DNA from 2 places in the Paenibacillus sp. GYB003 genome. Region 2 is predicted to be linked to the other one. Evidence: riboswitches for the same ligand, from Rfam matches in the RefSeq annotation. Region 2 holds a riboswitch; the other holds the start of a gene.
The links. Region 2 has a riboswitch for ZMP and ZTP ahead of purT (formate-dependent phosphoribosylglycinamide formyltransferase). Riboswitches for the same ligand answer to the same signal wherever they lie in the genome.
Positions count from the first base shown of each region.

Region 1: it holds a riboswitch for ZMP and ZTP, as region 2 does, so the genes downstream of both, PV407_RS09985 (DJ-1/PfpI family protein) here and purT (formate-dependent phosphoribosylglycinamide formyltransferase) in region 2, are expected to answer to the same signal.

Region 1 covers NZ_JARBDC010000026.1:29,649-34,757, reverse strand. The annotation lists gene PV407_RS10000 (adenosylcobalamin-dependent ribonucleoside-diphosphate reductase) at 1-161, shown strand, start outside; gene PV407_RS09995 (TetR/AcrR family transcriptional regulator) at 628-1,239, shown strand; gene PV407_RS09990 (GNAT family N-acetyltransferase) at 1,246-1,839, shown strand; ZMP/ZTP riboswitch at 2,095-2,172, shown strand; gene PV407_RS09985 (DJ-1/PfpI family protein) at 2,231-2,839, shown strand; gene PV407_RS09980 (hypothetical protein) at 2,999-3,622, shown strand; gene PV407_RS09975 (VOC family protein) at 3,774-4,229, shown strand; partial or broken gene PV407_RS09970 (transposase) at 4,440-5,030, opposite strand.
Region 2 covers NZ_JARBDC010000023.1:207-5,315, forward strand. The annotation lists partial or broken gene PV407_RS09485 (5'-nucleotidase C-terminal domain-containing protein) at 1-1,193, shown strand, start outside; gene PV407_RS09490 (hypothetical protein) at 1,377-1,868, shown strand; gene PV407_RS09495 (hypothetical protein) at 1,852-2,007, shown strand; ZMP/ZTP riboswitch at 2,060-2,140, shown strand; gene purT (formate-dependent phosphoribosylglycinamide formyltransferase) at 2,225-3,385, shown strand; gene PV407_RS09505 (acetyltransferase) at 4,151-4,591, shown strand; gene PV407_RS09510 (QcrA and Rieske domain-containing protein) at 4,627-5,109, shown strand, end outside.

The DNA.
Region 1 (5,109 bases), on a different contig from region 2:
CGAAGGAAATTACGGCGACGGCCGAAGCCGAGAACGCGAAGCCTCATGTCCATTCCGGCTCCGTCTCGACCGACTTGTGCCCGTCGTGCGGCACCGCCTCGCTCGTCAACAGCGAAGGCTGCAAAAACTGCACCAATTGCGGCTACAGCAAATGCTCGTAACGAAAAAAAGCCCGGGGTTCCCCGGGCTTTTTCTTTTCGTACATGATATCCGCGGCAATCGGGCGGAATCGGGGTGATGATGGCGAACGAATCGTAAGATGCTTATCGGAGGAAAAACGAACGTTTTTTCAGGCTAACGAATCCGGATATCGCTATCAAGCCCAAAATCGAAGAAAACGAGCCGATTCGCCGGTAATAACGTTACCGGGGTTCGTTAAAAATTCAAACCGCCGCATTCGGCTCCGATAACGATCGTTCGGTTCGTTAGCCGTTGGAGCCTATTTTCCGTTCCTTCTCCCATGATCAAGCGTATCGGTCTGCGCGTCGAATAATCGTCCGGACGTTTTTCGCGGACCGTGTTTCTTACGCTAACGAGCCGTATCCGCAAGCGGAATTGAGTGTTGCGATTCCGCTTTCCTTATTTTATAATGAGTAAAAGTTCATTCATAATAAAGGGGGAGATCGTTTGCCGCGGAGCAAGGAACAGTTCGAAGCCATGCGCAATGCCACCAGGGAAAAAATCCATTCCGCTGCGATGCGGTTATTTGTTCGTCAAGGCTTCGGCTCGACGAATGTTCAAAATATCGCGGATGCGGCCGGCATTAGTATTGGGCTGCTGTATCGTCATTACAAAACGAAGGATCAGTTGTTTCACGAATTGGTTGCCTACGCGGTTGAAGGATTGAAACGCCATAGTACTCGCTTCGAATCCGATCAATCCCCCAAAAAGGTAATCGCACAGTTCGTCGACGAAGTGTACACCGACTTGATCGATGGGGAAGAACTGGCCAATCTGCTGATCCTTCTCAATCAATCGCTATTAGCCGGAGCTGCCGCAGACTCCGAACCGTATGACGAGATCCTCCGGGTAAATGCCAGGCTGCTTGATTCTACGGCACAGCTCATTCGTAAGGGTCAGCAGCTCGGGGAATTTCACCCCGGTGATGCGCGGGAGATGGCCGTCTATTTTTTTGCATCGATTCAAGGTTTGGCTGAGATGAAAGTATTGCTAAAGAGCAGCTTTACCATGCCCTCGCCCTCGATCCTCACCGCGTTTCTATTTAAAGAAAGGGAGTGACCCATCATGCTTAACTTGGTTAGAGCCGATCAAGCCGAATTTGATGTGAGGCGAGGAATGTCAGAAATATTCGCGGAGGGTTTCGCACAATGGCTTGGTTTTTTCTCCAAGGATCCGAAAAAAATCGCTGCGGCGTTCGCCCATATGTTCGTTCCGGATCAATTTTATGTGGCTTTATACAAGGGGCAAGTGGTCGGAATGGCTGCCTGCACGGATGCAACATCACATTCGGTTAAACTGGATATAACGGAACTTCGCAAGCATTTAGGCTTTTATAAAGGCACTTTGGCCGGTATTTTTTTGAAAAAGGAATTTGAAACCGCCTTTGCTCATCCGTCAACCGGTGTAGGCTCCATCGAATTTGTAGGGACGGCCTCCGCATTCAGGGGGCAAGGCGTTGCTTCGCAATTGATTCGTCATATCCTTGAGCATACTCCTTACAAGGTTTACTTGATTGAAGAAGTCGCCGATACCAATATTCCGGCCATGAAACTCTATAATAAATTAGGTTTTGAAGAATACAAACGCAGGCAAATACCAATGAACCGGGCAAAGAAAATCGGGATCCATCACATTGTATCGTTGAGGTATACGAAATAGCGATAGGTCTTTGGGAAAGATTCGAAGTCCGATCGTTCCTTGGACTGAAAGTGTTGAAAACCATTGAACTAAACGGGTACAAGAGCTCAATAAACATGACGAAGCTGCCGTCGGCTCGATCGGCGGCCTCGCTACGAACGGGCAGAATAGTGTCAAAATTGGAAAATACGACATTTAAGTTATGAACTTAAACCGGTTACAATACTATAAATCGCATTGAAGTTTTTGGAATTGACTGATATTATTAATTTGTATTCAAGTATGTGTAACTGGCGTAACGTAGGTAACTACGAGGAAGCACATATTCATAAGCCGTACGCCTGGGCAAGTATCTGATCTTAAATCAGATGCTTTTTTTATTTCAATTGATGAAAGGTCAGGTGCTTAGGGATTGAAGATAGCTTTCATTCTGTTTGACAAGATGACAACGTTAGATTTTGTTGGATTTTACGATGCTGTATCTTGGTTAAAAATTTTAAAAGTCAAAGAAGGAGTAACATGGGATCTTTGTGCAAACAAAGAAGAGATTACAGACGATCGGGGTATGACAATAAAAATAAAGCATGTTTGCCCAGACCTATCCGGATATGACTTATTATTTATTCCCGGTGGAATGCCCGCAAGAGAACTGAGATATGATACGGAATTTGTTTCATGGATCAAAAGTGGGAGCGCTGTACAGTACAAAGTATCTGTCTGTACAGGTGCATTGCTTTTGGGAGCTGCAGGATTCTTACATGGGAAAATGGCGACAACGAATCCCTCCGCTTATGAATTGTTGACTCCTTATTGCTCAGAGGTTGTTAAAGCCCGTATTGTACGGGATGGAGATACTTTAACGGGAGGCGGTGTCTCAGCGTCTATTGATTTAGGTTTATATTTTGTTGAATCTTTAACGAATGCGGATGTGGCGAAAAAGGTTCAAAAGATGATGGATTATCCGTATTATCGGACCGGAAATTTGACTACTGTGTTCATGCCCAACGATAAACCGATATAAAGCTTTGCACAGCTATTTCAGACAGTATAGAACCGTGCCAAGGTGGAACGAATCGTTTGGAGTTTGAATAAAAAAGAGCCGAAAGTGAAAAAAGCTAATGCGCGCGGTTTACCGGCGTTCTTGTTGCGTGGATACGGAAACAAGATGAAGAGGTGAAGGATGATTCGAGGAGTCATTATTGAAGGGTTGTCTACCGCAGGAAAAACATCGGTATTTTCTGCAATAAAGAGATTACACAGCCAAATACACAATAGCGAAAAGACGATAATTGCAATAAGTGAACGCTACTCGCAAGTTCTGCATTCATACAAGGGTGTCTTGAGAACCATGGACAAGGATGAACATATTCAGCTTTTAAATCGTCATGTTGATTATCTCGAACAACAATTCGAATGGTTTGAGTCACTTGGTCATACGAAACCATCAAACGGTATATTTTATTTGTTGGAGAGGTTCAGTATAAATCATCGAGCGGCCTTTATAAATTCTGCAAAAATTGAAATGCTGGAAAAACGTCTATCGAGGCTGAATGCACCATGTGTACTCCTAACCTTATCCCAAGAAGCTGTAGAGCCTAGATTTATTGAAAGCCGGGGCGAAGCTTGGAAATCGTATGTGATGGAAAACCACCCAACGGTAACAGAGGCATGTCAGAAGTTTTTAGACGATCAGGAGAAGCTTCGTATGTGTGCTAAACAATCGCTAATTCCCACTTTAGAAATAAACACGGAAGAAGCAGACTGGGATTCTTATGCAAAACATATACTCCTGGAATTAACCTAGCCTGAAAATAACTCATAACGCATACCCCTAGAAAAACAACACGAAACTAGTCAGGTTTGCGACATTCTGTGGCATCAAAATAACTGTAAGTCACAAAAATTGGGTGACTGCTTCTATTGCACGAATTGAAACGAGAAGGGAGAAATGGGAAATGCAGATTCACGAAGAAACAAAGTCAAAGGAAAACATAGAGGACATTATAGGCATGACTTGTATATATGTCCCGGTCAGTGATGTCTACAAGGCTGTTCAGTGGTATGAAGCAAATTTAGGTTGCAAACTCAGAGCAGGCGATAAGTTGGAACCTGATATGACTGGTGCGATCCTGAGATTTCCTGATCGTAATGGCAAGCCTCACGGTCCAACAGGGCCGGTTCCTGCCATATTCCTTCTCGAATCAAGGCCGGAAGGTGGCCGGTTAGGCTTTACCGGCAATGATGGTAAACGCAAAGCAGTTGGGTGTTTCATAACTCCACGCATCCAAGACCTTTTCAACCGTTTTAAGGAAAACGGAGTGAACATCGAAGGGGACATTCGGATAACATGTGGACCAAACCTTCAGTTTTATGATCCTGACGGGAATATGTGGGAAGTATGGCAGCCATAAAAAAAAGCAGTCGGCGAGTCGATCGGCTGCCAGGACAATTAATCCATATTACGGGGGTAATGTCAGTAGAATGGTATGAAAAAAATCTTGGATGCAAATTAATAGCCCCCATCTCAGGAGTGGCTGACTTGCAACTTGCCCCACAGCATGTAATTACACTTTTACACCGGATGATGAACAAGATAGCTGTTGGTTTGCTGGAAAGAATTATCAAGAAAAATCACCAGCTAGGCCGTCGATTACTTCGACGGTGAAGTATTTCACCGCATATTTATTCTTGATCCCTAGAGACTCTAATCGTTTGATCGACTGTTTGATGACAAAATCTTTTCGACGTTGGTCGTAAAAATCGGCTCCCAGTTCAATATCGTCTTGTTCCCGAGTTAAAAGATGATAAATGATCGTGAGAATGGTATGACCGACGGCAACCGCCGCGCGATTGGCTCCTCTCCGAGCGGCAATCCGACGATACTGGTGTTTGTCCGGACTTTCGTTTTCCGGCGCTTTCGTGGTTACCTGGAGACATCCCCGCCCACGAACACAAATGGGCAGCAGATGGAATTGATTCTTCGCGTCGGTACCGATTTCCGCCAAGATTTGCTCTGCATTTCGTCGGCCGATACCGGGAATCGTATCCAAGCGCTCCAGGTCTTTCTCAAAAGGGAGCATACGGTCCTTTACTTCTTCGTCCAGTTTGGCGATTTGTTCGTCGAGGAAGTCACTATGCTTCAACTGTGCCTCAAGCATGAGCTTCTGATGCGAACCGATCAGGCCCCGTAACGCACGCTCAAGGTCGTCCTTTCCAGTAGACGCCGGTGCTTTCCATCGCGACGTGGGTGCAACGTTGACGTTTGATCCAGTCGGCCATCTGGATCAGTAT
Region 2 (5,109 bases):
CCGAGGAAGCGAAAGCGATCGTCGCCGAGCTGAAAGGCAAAGTCGATGCGATCGTCGCGATCGCCCATCTCGGCGTGGACGCCTCCAGTGCGGACACGAGCCTGAAGCTGGCGCAGGCGGTCCCCGACATCGACGTCATTCTCGACGGCCACAGCCATACGACGATGGAGAAAGGGATGCTGGAAAACGGCGTACTGATCGCGCAAACGGGCGAATATTTGAAAAACGTCGGCCGGGTCGATTTGACGTTCGCAAACGGCAAGCTGACCGGCAAGACGGCGAGCCTGATGACGAAGCAGCTGTTTGTCGATCAGGCGATTGCGCCGGATCGAGAGGTTTCGAGCATCGTCGACGAAGTGAAGAAACGCCAGGAAAGCGTGCTGCAGGAAGTCGTGGGCTACACCGGGGTGAAGCTGAACGGCGAACGCGAAGTCGTCCGCAAGGGCGAATCCAATCTCGGCAGCTTGATCGCGGACGCGATGCTCAGCGAGACGGGCGCCGACGTCGCGATCACGAACGGCGGAGGCATCCGCGCCTCGATCGAGGCGGGACCGATTACGAAAGGCCAAGTGATCACGGTGCTGCCTTTCGGTAATTACATTCAGACGAAGCAAGTAAAAGGCTCCGACATCCGGAGCGCGCTTGAGCTCGGCGTGTCCGCTTATCCGGAATCGCTCGGCGGCTTCCCGCAAGTGGCCGGCGTCGAATTCGAATTCGACCCGTCGCTTCCGAAGGGCGAACGCATCACCTCGATCGCGGTCAAAGGCGAGCCGCTCGACCCGCAGCGGACGTACGTGCTCGCCACCAACGATTTTATGGCGGCCGGCGGCGACAATTATACGATGTTCCAGCCTTACCCGATCGCCAACGATTTTTCGTCCCTGGAAGAATCGCTGATCGCCTACATTCGCCAGACCGGCGAGCTGCAGGCGAGTGCGGCGGGACGAATCCGGGTCAAAGCCGCCGAAACGGCGTCCGCTCCGGCTCCTGCTCCGGCTCCTGCTCCGGCTCCTGCACCGGCACCGGCACAAGACGCCGCGCCGCAGACGGGGGGCGTCTATGTCGTGAAACCGGGCGATACGTTGACGAAAATCGCCAAGCTGTACCAAACGACTTGGCGCGAGCTGCACCGTCTGAACCCGATTCCGAATCCGAATCTGATTTTCCCCGGGCAAACGATCGAGCTGCCTTGAGGGCAGCGCTACTCGATTCGCCATTCTCGTTAAAAGTCGCCCTGTAGCTGGCGGAGCGAAAGCTCCGCGCTATGGGGCGTTTTCTATTTCGACCGCTTCGCCGTTGCGCCGGCGCTCAGATCGGGTTATGCTTGTACAGGAAGGGTAGCAACTATTTTCCATTTATGGAATGGGAGGGTGCCGATGAAGAGCGAACGATTTGCAAGGATCGACGCGGAAAGCTTGAACATCGTCGATCGGGACGGGACAATCCGAATGACCTTGTTCAACAATGCCAACATCCCGCCGGCCATGATGGACGGGAAAGACTTTCTACCCGGGCACCGGCAGGATTGGCCGATTTCGGGCATCATGTTTTACAACGGCGAAGGGGACGAATGCGGCGGGCTTATTTTCGGCAGCGAGCGAAGGGAGGACGGAACGTATACGTCGACCGCGTCGTTAACGTTCGACCAATACAAGCAGGATGAAGTCGTCTCCTTGTCGTACGACAACGAAAATGGTGTGCTGAATTACGGCATTACGCAAAGACAGGCCCCATATCCCGCTTACGGAGCAAATCGCCGCGGTGAAGCGAATCGACGAATCGGATATGGACGAGGCCGGGAAGAAGAAGGCGATCGCGAAGGTGTGGGAAGGGAGCACGCGGCGCGCGTTCATGGGGAAGAACGATAAAGGCGAAGTGACCGTTTGCTTGATGGACCGGAAAGGGAAGCAGCGAATCCGCATGAAGGTGGACGAGGACGACAATGCCGTCATGGAATTTTTGGACGGGAGCGGCAACGTGATCTATAAGCTGCCCCCGGAGCAGTAGCTTTGTGTTGCATTTCTCCGCATCATTCAGTATGATCGTATCTAGCAGAACAACGTTTGCGTGTAACTGGCGGAACATGGGGAACCATGAGGGAGCACGCGGATAAACGCAGCCGTACGCCTGGGCGGAGGAAGTAAGGATCGCAAGCGCTCCTTGCTTCCTTTTCTTTTGTCGCGAACGGATCCGTACGATTAACGATGAAGCGGGGGACGAAACGATGTGGAAATCGACGAAAATGATGCTGCTCGGCTCTGGGGAATTGGGGAAGGAAGTGATCATCGAGGCGCAGCGATTGGGGGTGGAAACGATCGCCGTCGACCGGTACGCCGATGCGCCTGCGATGCACGTAGCCGATCGCAGCTACGTGATCGATATGCTCGATGCGAAGCGGCTGCGCGAAGTCGTCGAACGGGAAAAGCCGGACCTGATCGTCCCTGAAATTGAGGCGCTCGCCACCTCCGAGCTGGTCGAGCTGGAGGCGGAAGGGTATCGCGTCATACCGACGGCCCGGGCGGCGAAGCTCACGATGGACCGCGAAGGAATCCGCAGGCTCGCCTCGGAGAAGCTCGGACTGCCGACGGCCGGCTATACGTTCGCCGAAACGTTCGAGCAGTTCGAGCGCGCGGTGAAGGAAACCGGCTTTCCTTGCGTCGTCAAGCCGCTCATGAGCTCGTCCGGCAAAGGACAAAGCGTTTGCCGGGGAGAGAACGATATCGAGCGCAGCTGGAATATCGCCATGGAAGGCGGACGGGTGAAAAACGGGCGGGTCATCGTCGAGCAGTTTATCCGGTTCCAGTCGGAAATTACGCTGCTTACGGTCCGTTCGGTAAACGGGACAAGCTTCTGCGCTCCGATCGGGCACATTCAGGAGAACGGGGACTATATCGAATCGTGGCAGCCGCACGCCATGTCCGAGCGTCAGCTGGAGGAAGCGAAGCGCATCGCCAGGACGATTACGGACGAGCTGGGCGGCTACGGCTTGTTCGGCGTAGAGCTGTTTTTGACGGAAGATACCGTCTACTTCAGCGAAGTATCGCCGAGGCCGCACGATACGGGACTGGTGACGCTCGTAACGCAAAATTTGTCCGAATTCGCGCTCCACGTACGCGCCATTCTCGGCTACCCGATTCCGGAAATCGAGCTCGTAACGCCCGGAGCGAGCCGGCCGCTGAAAGCGGATCGCGAACTGGAGCATTACCGCATCGACGGCGCAGGCGAAGCGCTGGCCGTCCCGAATACGCAGCTTCGCCTGTTCGGCAAGCCCGTAACGAAGGAAGGCCGTCGCATGGCGGTCGCTCTGTCGTCGGCGGCAACGGTGGACGAAGCGCGGGCACGCGCGAAGCGGGCGTTGGACGCGCTGTCGATCGAAGAGGCATAAACGATAAGACGACGAGATGGTCGGTCCCGTCCAGGGCCGGCCTTTTTAATATTAAAGCGAGCGGCGCCTTTCGTATCCACGTCCGGGGTATCCTTATCCTGCCGGACCGCTGGAGTAGAACGAACTGGAAAACCTCCAGTTAATTCGCTCTCCTATAGGCGTCGTTTCGAAATACCGGGAGAAGCTCCGGTTATAATGGCGCTGTATCGGCGAAATGCACGGTATGGGCGAATATATCGGGAGGTTTTCCCGTTGTTTTGTCCAGAAACGGGAAACAACCGAAAATAGCGGGAACATTTCCATCTCGTTTCCCGCTTCGCTGCCGTTTCGGCATGCAATAGGTTCGGTTTGCGCCGAAAAGACCGTCAGTTCCGACGGTTTTTTTATACCGGATGTTAAAAATCCGGACGCTCTCAGACAACCGAGCGGAGCCGGGTAGACGGCTAACGAATCGTATCGTTCTTATGTGCGGAAAAATGATCGTTTTTCCAATCTAACGAATTCAGGTATCGTTATCGAGCCGAAAGTGGAAGTAAAGATCCGATTTGCCGCAAATAACGATACTGGAGTTCATCACAATTTTAAACCTCCGCATTCGGCTCCCATAGCGATAACAGAGTTCGTTAGGCGTATGTCGGAAGCCACCCGTGCGCTGATTTGATTCAACGAACCTTGCATGAAGACGAATCGGCGCGTTTTTGCTATAATCGATTTACGGATATGTAAATAGTTGGCAGGTTTCACGTTGACAGGGAGGAACAAACGGTGGCGAACAACATTGTCGCGTACGAGGAAAAGGATCACGACGCATTGGTAAGCATATGGCACAGAGCCGTTCGCGGCACCCACGACTTTTTGTCGGAGGACGATATCGCGTTTTACTATGACATCGTGAAAAACGGAGCGCTGCGCGATGTCGAACTTTGGGTCGAACGAAACGGGGAGGGCGTTCCGATCGGATTTATCGGTCTTCAAGACGACAAAATCGAGATGCTGTTCGTCGATCCCGAGTACCACGGGAGAGGGGCCGGCAGTCGGCTGATCCGGCACGCCGAATCGTTGAAAGGCTCCAAGCTGAAAGTCGACGTCAATGAGCAAAACGAGAAGGCTTACGCTTTTTACGTTCGGCAAGGCTTCGTCAAGACCGGACGTTCCGAATTGGACGGTTCGGGGCGGCCGTTTCCGCTCGTGCATATGGAACGGTAAGCGGACCCATGTTCGCCAAGCCAAGGAGGCATGCAATGAACGAACGGTTTCCGAAAAAAGTAACGAGAAGAACGTTCTTCGGCACATCCGGCAAGCTGTTGCTCGGGGCGGGAGCGGTGCTGGCGGGCAGCGCCGGACTGTTTTATGCCGGCGCCCGAAGCGAAAAAGAGCGCAAACTCCACGATCGCGAACGGCCCGGCAATTTTGTGGAAATCGGCGAGCTCGAGCGATTGGCGTCGATCCGGGACGTCGAAAAAGTGAGCTATAAAACGACGATCCGCGACGCATGGGTCGAGAAATCGGTCGAGGGCTTCGTTTACGCCAGAGGCGGGCCGGACGGAAAGCCGTTGATTATGTCCCCGTTGTGCACCCATTTGGGCTGCACGGTCGAGCCGGCTCCGGAAGCGGAACGGTCTTCGGGGAAAGAGCTGTATTTCCGATGTCCGTGCCACGGCGCCGAATTCGACGGCCGAGGCAATTCGATCGGCAAAGCCTCGCTGCCGGGACTTGCGACGTAT